Regions from separate parts of the Stenotrophomonas sp. LMG 10879 genome, predicted to be linked through region 2. Evidence: riboswitches for the same ligand, from Rfam matches in the RefSeq annotation. Region 2 holds a riboswitch; the other holds the start of a gene.
What was found. Region 2 has a riboswitch for thiamine pyrophosphate ahead of CR919_RS07920 (TonB-dependent siderophore receptor). Riboswitches for the same ligand answer to the same signal wherever they lie in the genome.
Positions count from the first base shown of each region.

Region 1: linked by a shared signal. The riboswitch ahead of thiC (phosphomethylpyrimidine synthase ThiC) and the one ahead of CR919_RS07920 (TonB-dependent siderophore receptor) in region 2 are both predicted to bind thiamine pyrophosphate.

Region 1 is NZ_PEJT01000019.1:32,853-40,669, reverse strand. It holds gene CR919_RS20735 (BCCT family transporter) at 379-1,956, opposite strand; TPP riboswitch at 2,223-2,324, shown strand; gene thiC (phosphomethylpyrimidine synthase ThiC) at 2,418-4,262, shown strand; gene CR919_RS20725 (ion channel) at 4,363-5,034, shown strand; gene CR919_RS20720 (winged helix-turn-helix domain-containing protein) at 5,294-7,618, shown strand; gene CR919_RS20715 (helix-turn-helix transcriptional regulator) at 7,734-7,817, shown strand, end outside.
Region 2 is NZ_PEJT01000004.1:210,987-218,803, forward strand. It holds gene pnuC (nicotinamide riboside transporter PnuC) at 1-276, opposite strand, end outside; gene CR919_RS07920 (TonB-dependent siderophore receptor) at 273-2,453, opposite strand; TPP riboswitch at 2,524-2,619, opposite strand; gene CR919_RS07925 (phosphotransferase) at 2,775-3,902, opposite strand; gene CR919_RS07930 (glycine zipper 2TM domain-containing protein) at 4,032-4,442, opposite strand; gene CR919_RS07935 (peptidoglycan-binding protein) at 4,687-6,708, opposite strand; gene CR919_RS07940 (hypothetical protein) at 6,816-7,592, opposite strand.

The DNA of each region.
Region 1 (7,817 bases), on a different contig from region 2:
CCCCCCGAAAGTTTCCGTGCGCGTCAGCCACGGAAGAGAAAGAAGAAGAGCAAAAGCAGAGGCAACAGCCGCGCGCTTTGGGTTGGGGTCGGATCCGTTTTCCTTCGGAAAACGGATCCGACCCCTTCTTGTTTTCCGGTACACCTTCATCCACGCATGGCGTGGATCTACTGCCGTCACCGGGAAATTGTCGGAGGCGGGGAGGGGGCCGATGGCGGGACCGTCCACGGCATGGATGCCGTGGCCGAGCCTACAGGGATGTACTTGCGGCGTGTCCCGCCATCGGCCCCCTCCCCGCCAAACCCTCAGCATCCCAAGCCGCTTTTGAAGTTGCCGTTGCTTGAAAAAAGCAGTGCAGCCGCAGGCTGCAAAACACCCTCAATCCGAATCCTGCGCGCGCACCGCCTCCGCCTGGGTCTCTTCCTGCGCCGCCATCTCACGCGCGATCCACGCATCGATCATGTGCCGCTGGCGTTGCGCCTGCCGCCGCTCCCGCGTGTACTCCTGGTCCAGCACCCGGTACAGCGACACCATCACCAGCACCATCAACAGCGCGAACGGCAACGCGGCGATCGTGATCATGCCCTGCAGCGCCTCCAGGCCACCGGCCAGCAGCAACGCGCCCGCGATCAGTGCGATGCCCACGCCCCACGCAATCTTATGCCTGCGCGATGGCTCGCCCGCATCGTCGGTGGACATCGTGGCCAGTACCAGCACCGCCGAATCGGCCGAGGTCACGAAGAAGATCATCAACAGCACCAAGGCGATGCTCGATAGCAGCAACGGCAGTGGCAGGCTGTCGAACAGGGTGAACAGCACTGTTTCATAGCCGTTGCCCAGCGCCTGCACCAGGTCGGCGTGGCCGAAGATCTGCGACCAGATCGCGGTGCCACCGAAGACCGAGAACCAGAAGAAACCGAGCAGGGTGGGCGCAAGCACCACGCCCACCACGAACTCGCGAACACTGCGGCCGCGCGAGATGCGCGCGATGAACGAACCGACGAACGGTGCCCACGAAATCCACCATGCCCAATAGAAGATCGTCCAGTCCGCCACCCAGGTGCTGGACGAGAACGGCGACATGCGCAGGCTCATGGTCACCAACTGGTTGAGGTAGGAACCCAGCGTGGTGGTGAAGGTGTTGAAGATGGCGCCAGTCGGGCCGAGCACCAGCACCAATGCCAGCAGCAATGCCGCCAGCGCCAGATTGACGTTGGACAGCCACTTCATGCCACGCCCCACGCCGCTCAGCGAGGAGGCCATGTACAGCACGAACGCGACTGCAATGATGGTCAGCTGCAGCGGTATGCCTGCGTGCAGCCCGAACACCCGTTCCACGCCGGCGGCGATCTGCACCGTGCCGAAACCCAGTGCCGTGGCCACGCCCACTGCGGTGGCGACCACGGCGGAGATGTTGACCACCTTGCCGATCCAGCCGCGATGGTGTCGGCCGATGATCGGCTGCAGCATGTCGCTGATCTGGCCACCACCGTTGCGGTTGAACTGGAACCAGGCCATCGCCAGGCCGATCAGCGCATAGATCGCCCACGGATGCAGGCCCCAGTGGAAGAACACATAGCGCATCGCGGCGCGTGCGGCGTCCATGCTCTGCGGTTCAATGCCTTCCGGTGGCTTGGTGAAGTGCGAAATCGGCTCGGCCGCTCCCCAGAACACCAGGCCGATGCCCATGCCGGCAGCGAACAGCATCGACATCCAGCTGGCGCGCGAGAACTCGGGCTCGGCGTCTTCGCCACCGATGCGCAGGTTGCCGAAGCGGCCGAACGCCAGGTACATCAGGAACACCAACGCCAGGAATACCACCAGCAGGTACAGCCAGCCGACGCTGCGGATGACATCGCCCAGCGCCGCCTGCACGACGGTATTGAAGGGGCCGGGCGCGAGGCCGGCCAGCAGCACCAGGGCAAACACCAGTGCAATGGAAATGCGAAACACCATGAAGGAGCTTCTCCGATCAAGGGATTGAGGGGAGCGAGCGAAAGCTTGCAGGGAGTGGTCCAGCGACAGCGTGCGCACACCGGACAGGCGCCGCGATGGCGGCAGGGAATGCACCGCTTGCGACGGTGCGGTGCGCGTGCACGTTACTGAATGCGACGTCACGGTTCTGTTAACGAATGGCGATTGGGGTCAGATCCGTTTTCCGCAGGAACCGGATCTGACCCCGGAGGCAACCCCGGAGGCAGGCGGTCTATGCTCTAATGCGCACCAAGAAGCGGGGGTACCGCGGCCTTGTGGCCACGGTTGAGATAGTCCCTTGGAACCTGATCCGGCTCATACCGGCGTAGGGAAGCTTTGCAATGCAGCCGTGCCCCGACCCCGCCCAAGGACCGCCTTGGTGCTGTCCGGGCGCAGGTGCAGTGCGCCGCCGCTTCGTCCCTGACCTTCCTGGACGATGCCCGATGAACGCACAGCTCTCTGCCCTGCAGCAACAGGCCCAGCAACTCTCCGAATCCGTGACCCGGCCCATTCCCGGCTCGCGCAAGATTCACGTGCCCGGCTCGCGCCCGGACCTGCAGGTGCCGATGCGCGAGATCGCGCTGACCCGCACGCCCACCGTGTTCGGTGGTGAAGAGAACGCACCGGTCACCGTCTACGACACCTCCGGCCCGTACACCGATCCGCAGGTCCCTATCGATCTTTCCGCAGGCCTGCCCGCATTGCGTCGTGCGTGGGTGGAGGAGCGCAACGACACCGAACAGCTTGATGGCCTCAGCTCCTCGTTCGGCCGCGCGCGTGAGCACGATCCCAAGCTGGATCCGGTGCGTTTCCCCGCGCGCAGCCTGCCGCGCCGCGCGCAGGCCGGTGCCAACGTCACCCAGATGCACTACGCGCGCCGCGGCATCATCACCCCGGAAATGGAATTCGTCGCCATCCGCGAGAACCAGCGGCTGGAGGCGATCCGTGATGCCGCGCTGCTGCAGCAGCATCCCGGTGAATCCTTCGGCGCATCGATCCAGCACATCATCACCCCGGAATTCGTGCGCGAGGAAATCGCCCGCGGCCGTGCGGTGCTGCCCAACAACATCAACCACCCGGAAAGCGAGCCGATGATCATCGGCCGCAACTTCCTCACCAAGATCAACGCCAACATCGGCAACAGCGCGGTGTCCTCGGGTATTGCCGAGGAAGTGGAAAAGCTGGTGTGGGCGATCCGCTGGGGCGGTGACACGGTGATGGACCTGTCCACCGGCAAGCACATCCACGAAACGCGCGAGTGGATCATCCGCAACTCGCCGGTGGCGATCGGTACGGTGCCGATCTACCAGGCGCTGGAGAAGGTCGACGGCCGCGCCGAAGCGCTGACCTGGGAGATCTTCCGCGACACCCTGATCGAACAGGCCGAACAGGGCGTGGACTACTTCACCATCCATGCGGGCGTGCTGCTGCGCTACGTGCCACTCACCGCCAAGCGCGTTACCGGCATCGTCAGCCGCGGCGGTTCGATCATGGCCAAGTGGTGCCTGGCCCACCACAAGGAAAACTTCCTCTACACGCATTTTGAAGACATCTGCGAAATCATGAAGGCCTACGACGTGACCTTCTCGCTGGGTGATGGCCTGCGCCCGGGCTGCATTGCCGATGCCAACGATGCGGCGCAGTTCGGCGAGCTGGAAACGCTGGGTGAGTTGACGAAGATCGCCTGGAAGCACGACGTGCAGACCATGATCGAAGGCCCCGGCCATGTGCCGATGCAGCTGATCAAGGAGAACATGGACAAGCAGCTGCGCGAGTGCGGCGAGGCACCGTTCTACACGCTCGGCCCGCTGACCACCGACATCGCGCCGGGCTATGACCACATCACCAGTGCCATCGGCGCGGCCATGATCGGTTGGTTCGGTACCGCCATGCTCTGCTATGTCACGCCGAAGGAGCATCTGGGCCTGCCAAACCGCCAGGACGTGCGCGACGGCATCATGGCCTATCGCATCGCCGCGCACGCGGCCGATCTCGCCAAGGGCCACCCCGGTGCGCAGGTGCGCGACAACGCATTGAGCAAGGCGCGATTCGAGTTCCGCTGGGATGACCAGTTCCACCTCGGCCTGGATCCGGAGAAGGCCAAGGAATTCCATGACGAGACCCTGCCCAAGGATGCGCACAAGCTGGCCCACTTCTGCTCGATGTGCGGCCCGCACTTCTGCTCGATGAAGATCACCCAGGACGTGCGCGAATACGCCGAGAAGGGCATGCAGGAGAAGTCCGAGCAGTTCCGTGCAGCCGGCGCCGAGGTGTACCAGCAGGGCTGATCGCAGAGGGCGGCGCCGGGCCACGCCCGGCGTCATCCCATCACCCATCTCACCGACATGCCGCTATCCTCGGCCCATCGTTCCCTGGGGATAAGGAACCATGCCCATTGCCGTGACCACCCGCTGGCTGGCCATCGCCCGCCGTCATCCCTCTGCCTGGCTGCTCGGGGCACAGCTGCTGTCGGTACTGCTGTACCCGGCGCTGGACGAAACCGCTGCCGGGCGCGCGGCAGTAGGCGTGTTCGGCATGGCCGTGCTCGGCCTGGCCCTGTGGGTGGTGCAGCGCAGCCCGCTGGGCACCTGGCTGGCGTTGGTGCTGGCCATCCCGGCGGTGGTGTTTTCCCTCTCTGCGGCACTGCTCGACCGGCCGGCACTGGGCATCACCGCACAGCTGCTGGAAAGCCTGCTGTATTTCTATACCGCGGGTGCGCTGATCGCCTACATGCTGCAGGACCACAAGGTGACCCGCGACGAACTGTTTGCCGCCGGCGCCACGTTCACGTTGTTGGCGTGGGCATTCGCTTTTACCTTTGCGGTATGTCAGCAGTGGTATCCGGGCAGTTTCCAGGGCGCCAGTGGTGGGCCGCAGCGCACGTGGATGGAGCTGCTTTATCTGAGCTTCAGCTTATTGTCAGGTGTTGGGCTGAGTGATGTCGTGCCACTGCATCCGCAGGCCCGCGCGCTGGTCATGCTGGAGCAGTTTTCCGGCGTCATGTATGTCGCGCTGGTGGTTTCGCGGCTGGTCGGCCTGACCATGCTGAAACGCTTCTGAAAATGAACGCCAGATAAAAATATCGCGCCCGAAAGGGCGCGAATGATGATGCTTATTATGTGAATGCGTCGGCGAGAGAGAGCCTGATGTCGACCACGCGATAGGCGAGGTAACTCGCATAGGCTAATATCCGGAGGCTTCGTTTTTTTTGCGGTATGCGCCGATGCTTTGTGCGGAATCTGGCTTCTTGCTGTGCCAAGGATGGGAAGGGATCGATGGTGAACAGTGTTTGCGGCCTGTTTCAACCCCATAGCAACGAATGATCAACAGCGAAATCCAGTCGCCTGAATCCGACCGCGTCCGCGTCGGCGAGTGCATCGTTACTTTGTCCTCGCGTGAGGTCGAAGTCGCCGGTGCCCGCCGTACACGACGTTTGACGCCCAAGTCGCTGGGCGTGCTGCGCATGTTGATGCGGCAGCCCGGGCGGGTGGTGACCCGTGACGAACTGTTCGCCGAAGTGTGGCCGGACACGCTGCCGACCAACGACGTGCTGACCCAGGCGGTTACCCAACTGCGCAAGGCGTTCAGCGTCGACGACGACAATGGCCAGGCGTACATCGAGACCATCGCCAAGACCGGCTACCGCTTGCTGGTACCGGTGCAGCCGCTGGCGGACCACGAGACCGATGCGATCGCTGCGGCAGAGGAGTCGGCGGCATCGCAGCCGACTGCACCGGATGCCGTCGCCCCCGCCGGCGCGGCCGTGGTTGAACGTGGCAGCCGTCGCTGGCGACGCCTGCGCCGTCGCCTGCTGCTGGCGCTGGGCGTGGTGATGCTGCTTGCGCTGGTGGTGTTGAGCGTACTGCTGCTGCGCCGCCCGGCGCCGGTGAATTCTCCGGTGGACGCCGCCGTGGAGAACGGCACGCGGGTGATCGGAAGCCCTGAACGGCCATATCGGTTGATCACCGCGACAGCCGGTTTTGAGACCTATCCCACACTTTCGCCTGACGGATCGCAGGTTGCCTACGAAGGCGCCAACGACGACGGCAAGGGTGGCAACGCCATCAAGGTGCAGACCTCCGGCAATGCGCCCGCACGTCAGCTGCTTTCGCCGCCGGCAGGTGCCAGCGACCGCTTCCCGAACTGGTCGCCGGATGGCCGCGAAATCGCCTTCGCCCGCTTTGGCGCCGATGACAGCTGCCAGGTATTGATCGCCAGTGCCACTGGCGGCGCCGTGCGCCAGGCCACGCGCTGCGACGGCACCGAGCTGCTCAGTTTCGACTGGACACCCGATGGCCGCGGCCTGGTCTTCGGCAGCATGGTCGGTCGCTATGCCCATCGCGGCATCCGCGTGCTCGATCTGGCCAGTGGCCAATGGCGGGCGCTGGACTACGCGGTCGACGAGGATGATTTCGACTACGCCCCGCGCTATTCGCCGGATGGCAAATGGCTGGTGTTTGTCCGCAACCCTCAGCTGGGCGACCTGTGGCGGATGCCTGCCAGCGGCGGCACACCGGAGCAGTTGACGACCGAATCGGCCGAGCTGCGCGGTTGGGCATGGCTGGGCGACGGTCGACATATCGTGTTCGGTCGTCGCGTGGACAGCGAGGCACGCCTGTACTACCTCGACGTCGAGCGCCGCACGCTGCGCGACGCCGGGCTCGACGATGCGCAGTGGCCGGCCGTCTCCCGGCGCGGCGACATGCTGGCATTCGTGCATCGGCGCGCGCAGTTCGGTGTGTTCAGGATGCCCGCGCAGGGCGGTGCCGGCGAGCGTCTGTTCGCCTCCAGCGGCCGCGACGGGCAACCGATGGTGGCGCCGGATGGACGGCAACTGGTGTTCAGTTCCGATCGTTCCGGCAGCTTTGCGCTGTGGTGGGCCGACATGCAGCGGCCGGAGTCCTTGCGACCGATCGAAGGGCTGAAGCCGGAAGCGCGGCAGGCACCGGACTGGTCAGCCGACAGCCGGCATCTGCTGGTGGTGGGCCGCGATGAGCATGGCGAAGCGGTTGTCTACGAGATCGCCCCGCGCGACGAACAGCTGCATCGCCTTCCGGTGCCCGCCGAGCAACCGTTGCAGGCGTTGTACGGCGCCGACGCGGAGCAGCTGCTGGTGGTTGAACGGGATGCCGACCAGCACACCCGGTTGAGCCTGTTCGACCGCAGTGCGCAGCCATGGCGGCGGTTGGCCAGTCTGGAAGGCGTGTCGCAGGCGCGTTTCGACCGCAGTACCGGGCGGGTGCTGTTTACCCGGCTGGCAGCCGGCGGGCTGTGGTCGGTGGACACGGCGTTGACCCCGGCCAGCGTGCAGCAGGTCAGCGAGGACCGGCCGAGCCGCTGGCGCTACCGGACCTGGACCGTGGCCGGCAACGGCAGCATCGACTACCTTGGCAGCAGTGCCGACTGCGGCACCACGCTGGTCCGTATCCAGTCTGGCCGCGAAGAAGCGGAGCGCTGCCTGGACGCGCAGCGCCTGAGCGCGGGCAATGGACTCAGCGCCAGCGCCGACGGAAGCAGCCTGTACCTTGCCCTGGCGATCAGCGATGGAGCCGACATCGGTGTGATGCGATTGCCCGAACAACCGCCCACGCTGTTCCCCGCATTCTCCAAGCTGTTGATCTTGAACGAGAAAGGGCCTTCGTAATTTCTTCGTGACGATCTCGCCGCGATTTCGTGGCGATCTCGGCCGTCTTTCCTGACGCGCTGCCACCTGATTTGGCAAAACGGAGGCCTGTACTTGGCAAATCCGTGGTGCCCTCATGCGTCAACTCTCGCTGGCTGATCGTGGCCAAACCCTATCCCTGGACAAGGCGATCGACGATATCGCGCCGACCTGCATGGGC
Region 2 (7,817 bases):
GTCGCGCAGCATCGTGCCGCGCGCCAGCGGCACGATGCGGATGCTGCCTTCATCGGCCGCGTGCTGGCGCCAGTTGATCCAGCCGTAGACCAGGAAACCACCGAAGGCGACCTGCAGCAGCGTGTCCGAGTACAGCTTGGCCTCGGCGAACACTGCGCCATACAGCGCGACCGACAGCAGGCCGACCGGCCACGCGGCCAGCCGCCGCTTTGCCATCAGCCACACCCCGAGGATGCTGAAGAGGGCCGCAGTCCACTCGAGCGCGACGCCGCTCACAGTGCGAACGTCACCGACAGGCGAGCCTGTCGCGGCGCACCCGGGAACAGGTAGTAGTCACCGCCGCTGCTGCCGGTGTCGCGCCAGTAGAAGCGGTTGAACAGGTTGTCCACCGACAGGTTCCAGGTCACGGCACGCTCGTGCAGGCGGTGCTGGAAGCGCAGGCCAGCGTCGAACACCGGGTAGTCCGGTGCGCGCACACCGCCGTCGGCGCGGGCGACATTGGCGGCGGCATAGCGCCAGCCACCGGTCACATCCAGGCCTTCAACGAACGGCAGCGCGTAGGCCAGGTGCACGCTGGCGCGCACCTTCGGCACGTTCACCAGCTGATGGCCTTCATAGGCCGGGGTGCCGCTGTCGCGGGCGCGCGCCTGCAGCACGCTGGCGCTGGCGACGATCTGCAGCGCATCGGTCAGCTGGCCGTTGGCGGTCAGTTCCAGCCCGGTATGGGTCTGCTGGCCTTCTTCGACGAAGGTGTAGCCGGCATCACTGCCGTCGGGCTTTGCGTACTGGTAGGGCTGGGTGGTGCGGAACACCGCGGCACCCAGGGTGAGGGCGTCCACCGGCACGTACTTCACACCCACTTCCAGCTGCCGCGACTGCATCGACGGCAGGAAGGTATCGGCGTTGGACGTCCAGAACGGTGCTTCCTGGCCCAGCGAAATGCCGCGCACGTAGCTGGCGTAGGCGTTGAGTTGGTCAGTAGCCTTCCACACCAGCGCGGTCTGCGGCAGGAAGCGCGACAGGCGGCTGTGGCGCTGCGGCGTGCCGCGCTTGTCGTAGGCGCGCTCGTCCAGGCGCACGAAGCGGCCACCGGCCAGCCACTGCCAGTCATCGCCGAAGCTCATCCGGTCCAGTGCGAAGAACGCGGTCTGGCGGCTGTCCAGGCGCCGTGCCGATGCACCCGGCATCTTCGGTGAGGGCTCGAACACCGGCACCTGCGCATCGTGGATGTTGCTGGTGCCGACGTACTCGTTGACACTCGGGCGCTTGTCGACGGTGCGGCGGAAGTAGTCCGCGCCGATGCTCAGCTGGTGGCCGACGCTGCCGGTGTCGAAGCTGCCGCGCAGTTCGGCACGCGCCTGCTGGTTGCGGCGGGTGTCATCCGGGCTGCGGTAGTCGTAGATGTCGTAGTCGCCGTTGGGGGCGAAATAGTTGCCCGGCACACTGCCGTCTGCGCACCCTGCGGTGTAGTAGCAGCCATAGGCGAAGGCGACGTTGTCATCGATCACCGAGCGGCTGTGACCGATCGACAGCCGCGACTGCCAGGCGTCGTTGAAGTCGTAGGTGTGCAGGGCGGTGATGTTGGTGCTGGCGATGTCCACCGGCCGCTGCCACGGCTGGTAGCCGAGCAGGCGCTCGCGGTCGACGCCGCGCGGCAGGTCGCGCGCGCCCAGCAGCTGGAAGCCGGACACCGAGCGCTGCGAGCTGGTCTGGTAGTTGGCATCCACTTCCAGCTTGCCGTGTTCGCCGATCAGCCAGTCGGTGGCCAGCGAATAGAAGTTGCGGCGGCCGTCGGCATGCTCGACGTAGGAATCACTGGCATCCCAGGCGGCATTGAAGCGGACGCCGAAGCGCGGGGTCAGCCAGTGGCCGACATCCACGGCGGCATAGCGCGAGCCTTCCGAATCGGTGCCCAGAGTGACCGTGCGCACTTCCGCCGGGCGCTTGCCCACGTAGTTGATGATGCCGCCGGGCGCCATCACGCCCGCCGCCAGGCCGGCTTCGCCCTTCAGGATCTGCACTTCCTGGATGTTCTCCAGCGCCAACCGCTGTTCGCCGGCGATGGACATGCCGTTGAAGCGGTAGCCGGTGGCCGCATCCAGCGCGAAGCCGCGGATGGCGATGTTCTGGTAGTAGCCCACCGGCGCATAGGCATCGCCCAGCGAGGCGTCATTGCTGGCCAGCTCGGACAGCGAACGTACCTGGCGACGGTCGAGGTAGTCGCGCTCCAGCACGTTCACCGAGGCGGGCGTGTCCTTCCAGGAGCCGCCGCCGAAGGCGTTGACGCGCGAGGTGTCGGTGGCCGGCTTGCCGGCCTGCACGCGCACTGCCGCCAGATCGGTGGGCGAGGACGGCGGAGCATCAACGGCGTCGGTGCCTGCCTCGCTGGCGTACAGCGGCAGGGCGGCGCAGAGGGCAAGGGCGAGCAGGGTGGGGCGCAGGCAGCGGTTCATTCGATTCGTCTTCAGACAACAAGGGAGACGAAGCGACGGCGCGCAGGTGCACCGGCCCATGACGGGGGTGTGGCTGCGGCTCAAAGCTCCCTACGCCGGTGCAAACCGGATCAGGTTCCAAGGGACTCTCTCAGCCTGGCAGATCCAGGCACCCCCGCTTCAGGTGACCATTTCACTACAAATGGTACGGATTTGCGAGCTACCGCCCTTCAGCCAGGGTCAGATCCCTTTCCAGCGGAAAGGGATCTGACCCCGGCCGAGCGCATCATCGACGCATGGCGTCGATCTACTGGGTACCCAGCGTGTTGGGTGGCTCGCGGCTTACGCGGCGGCGTGCAGGGCCGCCAGCAGGGCCTGGCCAGGGGGCGTGGCGAACCAGGCCGGATGCCCGAGCATGAACGGCTGCCAGGCGACGTCGGCATTCGCGGTGGAGCCGGTGACGCCCTCGAAGTACTCCACTTCGGACAGAGCGAAGTCGAAATGGACCATCGGCAGCAGGTCGGCCAGCAGGTGCACGCGCGTGGGCGACAGCGGCAGTTCCTGCCGGTAGCCCTCCAGCAGGGCCAGGGCGATATCGATGCGTACCGCGTCGGTGCCGCGCTCCAGTTGCAGCCAGGCCACTGCGTTGCGTTCGATGGCGGTGGCCAGATCGAACAGCGCGCTGGTCGGTGAGGCCAGGCCGAAATCGAGCACCGTGGCAATCGTGCCGTCGTCGTTCCACAGCAGGTTGGAGACGTGCCAGTCGTTGTGCGCCCACAGCCGTGGTTCGTCCTGCAGGCGCGCGGCCAGGCCGTGGTGCCAGGGCAGCACGTCGCGGCGCAGCTGTTCTTCCCAGGGAATGCGCGCCAGGTAGCGGGCCAACCCGGGGCGGTTGCCGAGGTCGGCCTTCAACGCGGCGATCGGGTCATCGGCGCGGATCAGGTCGTCGCGTGCCACCAGCAGGTGGGTGCTGCGTTGCGGGGCCTGGTAGCCGGCTGCCGCGCGGTGCAGCGTGGCCAGCATGCGCCCTGCCTCGCGGGCCTGGGCGACGTCGGTCAGCGGTGACCATGACGGCAGCTCGCGATACAGGTCCATGCCGGCGCCCACCGCATGCAGTTCGTAGGTCCACTGGCCGTGTTCGAGTGCGGTGCGGCCCTCGTTGCTGGCCAGTACCTGCACTACCGGCATGCCGGCAGTCGCCAGATGCGCGATGAAACGGTGTTCCTCTTCCAGGCTTCCAGCGCTGCGAACACTGTGGTGGTGGCGCTTGATGAAGACCGGACCGCGCGTGCCGTCGACGATGGCCGCGGCCGACAACGGACGCGGGCTGTGCCAGCGCAGCGTGCTGTCCGCGCCCAGCTGCGGAAAGTGGCCACGCAGCCAGGTGATCTCCTGCGCGTCGATCGCCGGCCAGTCGGCGGCGACCTCGTCGTTGTTGAGGCCCTGCACGCGATGGGGGGAAGAAGTCATGCCACGGCCGCTGGTGAGTAAAGGAACATCCAAGGCTGCGCATTCAACGCCATGGACGCCACAGACGCAAACGGGCGGGTCATCGACCCGCCCGTCAGGGACATCATGTGCGGCCTGCGGCCGGCACGCTTACCAGCCGCGATGGCGGCCGCGGTCGTGGTAGTAACGGTTGTCATGGCGCTCGCGCTGCCAGCGACGGTCATCGCGGCGGTCGTAGCCATAACCCCGGTTGTAGCCCCGGTCATAACGGCGATCGTAGCCACGATCGTAACGGCGGTCATAGCGCCCGTCGTAGCGGCGATCATGGCGGTCGGAGGTGGTCAGGTTGCCGATGGCGCCGCCGGCAACCGCGCCGCCGACGGTGGCGGCCGGGTCGCCGTTGGAGATCAGGTGACCCGCCACGCCGCCGACGACGGCACCGACCACGGTGCGCTTGTCCTTCCTCGACATCGCGCTGGCATCACTGACCACGGCCACGCCGGCAAGAAGTGCCAGGGCCATCGCCAGACCACGGAAGCTGAGTGCGGAAGTGCTGAGCATGTTGGGTTCTCCTGTGAGGTGCATGCCACGGTGGGCAGGGAGGGCGCTGGGCGCCCCTGCTGCCGTAGGGACCACGCTGGTGCCCGGACATTGCCGGAACATTGCGCGCGATCCCCGTGCGGCTTGCGCATTCATCTAGCGTCAGGCGGCATGAAGCGAGGCTGAAAGCGCCGCGGCCGCTCAGCTGCCAGAAAGGAAAAGGGCCGCAGTACGCGGCCCTTCCCCTGGTCTCCCCCGGCCTGGCTCAGTGGCCCATGGCGCGCTGGGCCTGCTTGACCTGCTCCTGCTGGGCGTCCTGCTGCTGCAGGACATTCGGTGCACCGTGCACCGCGCCACTGCTGAGCGCCATGCTCTGCTCGCTGGCAGCGCGGGTGTCCACCGCCGCGCGGCAGGCGGCCGGGTCGCCGGCGGTACCCTGTACGGCAAACATGCGCTCACCATTGGTGCTGGGCACCACCGAGTCGATGCGCTGCATGCCGCTGGCCTGCGCTTCCTTGGTCAGTGCGGCGGCAGCGGCCTCCAGTGCATGGCGGTCCTTGAAGGTGCCTGCCGGCAGGCCTTCCATGCCCTTCACGGCCTGGTTGTACATCGGGTTCTGCGGATGGCGCTCGTCATTGAGCAGCGGGCGCTCGCGCGCGTCCTTGATCGCATCCAGCGTCTTCGGGCCGATGATGCCGTCCACCGCCAGGCCGTTGTCCTTCTGCAGCTGGCGCACGGCAGCCTCGGTGTTGCGACCGAACTTTCCATCTTCGACCAGCGGCTTGCCGTCGGCACCCACATACCCCAGGTGGCCCAACTGTTCCTGTGCCCTGCGCACACCTTCGCCGTGCGCACCCTGCTTATGCACTTCGTTGCCGGCCTGCGGCTTTTCCTGCGCCGCCGGCTTCGGCTCGGTCGCGCCCTTGGCCTGCGCCTGCTCATGCGTCTGGCTGCGGTTTTCCAGCAGGTCGCGTGCCTGGTGCAGCGGATCGGAGGCGAACAGCTTCCAGTTCGGGTGGTCCTTCACCTGCTTGAGGTAATCCTCCACCGGCATCGTGTGCACACCCAGCTTGCCGGTGGACTGGCTGATCAGCAGCTTGTCGGTGTTCGGGTCACGCACCACCATCACGATGTGGTCGATGCCATTCCAGTGCTCGTGCTTGGTCTTGGCCGTATCCAGGCCGATCACCATGCCTTCCTTCAGCGCACCCGGCTTGAGGATGTCGTCGCGCTTGAGCAGCACGCCCGAGTCCTTGTAGGCCTCGTGCACGATACCGCCGGAGCCGGCGAAGCCCAGCTTGATCTTGTCGGCGTCGGCGAACACCGCATGGCCGGCCTTCTGGTTGATCTCGTCCTGGGTCTTGTTGAGCATCGTGCCGACCCAGCCGGAGCAGTCGATGTAGCCCTGCTCGACGTTCTTGCCGGTGACGCCCTTGCCACGGTAGTACTGGCTGGATTCGATGTTGATCGCGTACTTGACGTTGTCGTACTTCACGCCGGCGTTGTAGGCCGCATCCAGCGAAATGCCGGGTGCATCCGGCTTGGCTGCGGCAGCCGTGGCGGCGATGGTCGCGGCACCGGCGGCAACAGCGGCCTGCGCGGCCGGGGTCACGGTCTGCGTCGGTGCGGCCTGCACCGGTGCCGGACGTGCCTGGGCCTCGGTGATCGGCGCGATGTTCTTTTCCGGGATGCTGATCGCGTCGTACTTGCGGTCGTAGTACTGGGCGAAGGTGCTGGCCAGGTCACGATCATTCATCGTGCGCATCTCGGCGCGCGTATGCCCGGTCAGCGCTTCCACGTCACCGCCGATCTGGCCCATGATGCGCGGGCGCATGTCGATCGGATCGCCGTGGCCGTCGCGCACCAGGCCGAACGTGCCGGTGGCGATTGCGGTCTGGATCGAACCGTAGCCGGCCGCACCCTGCTGGTGTGCCAGATACAGGTCCAGGCCGCTCGGCTTGTCATCACCGGACAGGTACGGGTGGCCGGTGCGGTCATGGCGCTTTTCCATGTCCACCAGGTTGCGCTTGAACATCTCCGCTGCCGCTTCGGTGTTGCGGGTCGGGTCGTACTCGTGGCCGCTCAGGCCGTACTGCTTGGCCGACGACGGCAGGAACTGGAACAGGCCCTTGGCATCGGTCTTGTCGTTGTGCGCGCGTTCGTTGAAGCGGCCACCGGTCTCGATGTGGGCAAAGCGCAGGAAGTCCTCGCTGGCGATGCCCTTGCGCTGTGCAACCTGCTCGATGATGTCGAGAACTTCCTTTCTGCTGTAGTCACGTTGTGCCATGACACTTCCTCTGGGGTTGATGGTGCGGCCTTTGCCGCGATACGCCAACCGGACTCATCCGTGAGTCTTCAACATGTCGGTCAACAGGTGCTGCGGGGTGGTGCGTCTTACTTTTCGACGTAGGCCTTGCGGGCGGCGTCGTAGTGGTACTGGCGTGCATCGGCCGCACCCAAGGCACGGGTCTGGCCCGGGCCGGAAATGGTGGTGCCGGTGGCGGTGACACTGATGCTGGGCAGGTCGCTGCCGGCGACGGCGTTGAAGGCCAGAACGCCCCGGTTGCTGACGCACGGCATCACCTGGCCGTCGTCGCAGGCGGCCGAATTGTCTTCGCCGGTGATCACCGTGCCGAGGCTGGCCCAGACCTGGCCGTCTTCGGATTTCTCATAGTCCGGGTTGAACACCAGCACGGTGTAGCTTTCGATGCTGGTACCGGTGGCGAAGGTGCTGGTCGGCACCGCCAGCACCAGCTTGCCGGCCGGGGTGCGGTACTCCAGCGGCTTGCGCTTGCTGTCGATGTCCGGCGCGGTGCCGTTGGCGCCGACGGTGCCGATCCACGGCTCGGCACCCTTGAACACCCACGGCCGGTCCGGCTTGTCGCCGGTCAGGGTGAAGGTGGCCTCGGTCAGGGTGACCTGGCTGTCCGGACCGACATCGTCCTCGCCGGGCTTGCCGTACTTCTGCGGCGTGTTCCAGGCAAAGCCGGTGTAATAGCGGGTGCCGGCCACTTCGAAGGCATGGCCGAACCAGAAGGTGGCGACACTGCCATTGGCTACTTCATACGAAACGGCGCCATCGCCGTCGACGTCGTAGATGAAATACAGCACGCTGCCGGCATCGGGGGGCGTGGCGGTGGCCGTGGTGGCGGGTGTGGCGGAGCTCTGCATCGGGGCAACATCCTGTCGTGGCGCGGTGGCGCCCTGTGGTGACGCGGTCGAAGTCGAGGGGGTGCAGGCGCTGGCAAGCAACGCAACGAGCAGGCCAGCGAACGTCGCACACAGGCGTGGGCGGACACGGGCCAAGCGGGATTGCGGAAGGATCTTCATGCACCTCTCCATGGTTTGCGGGCGTCGGGCAGGAAGGCCAACGCAGAACACGCCCCGCCCTCGATG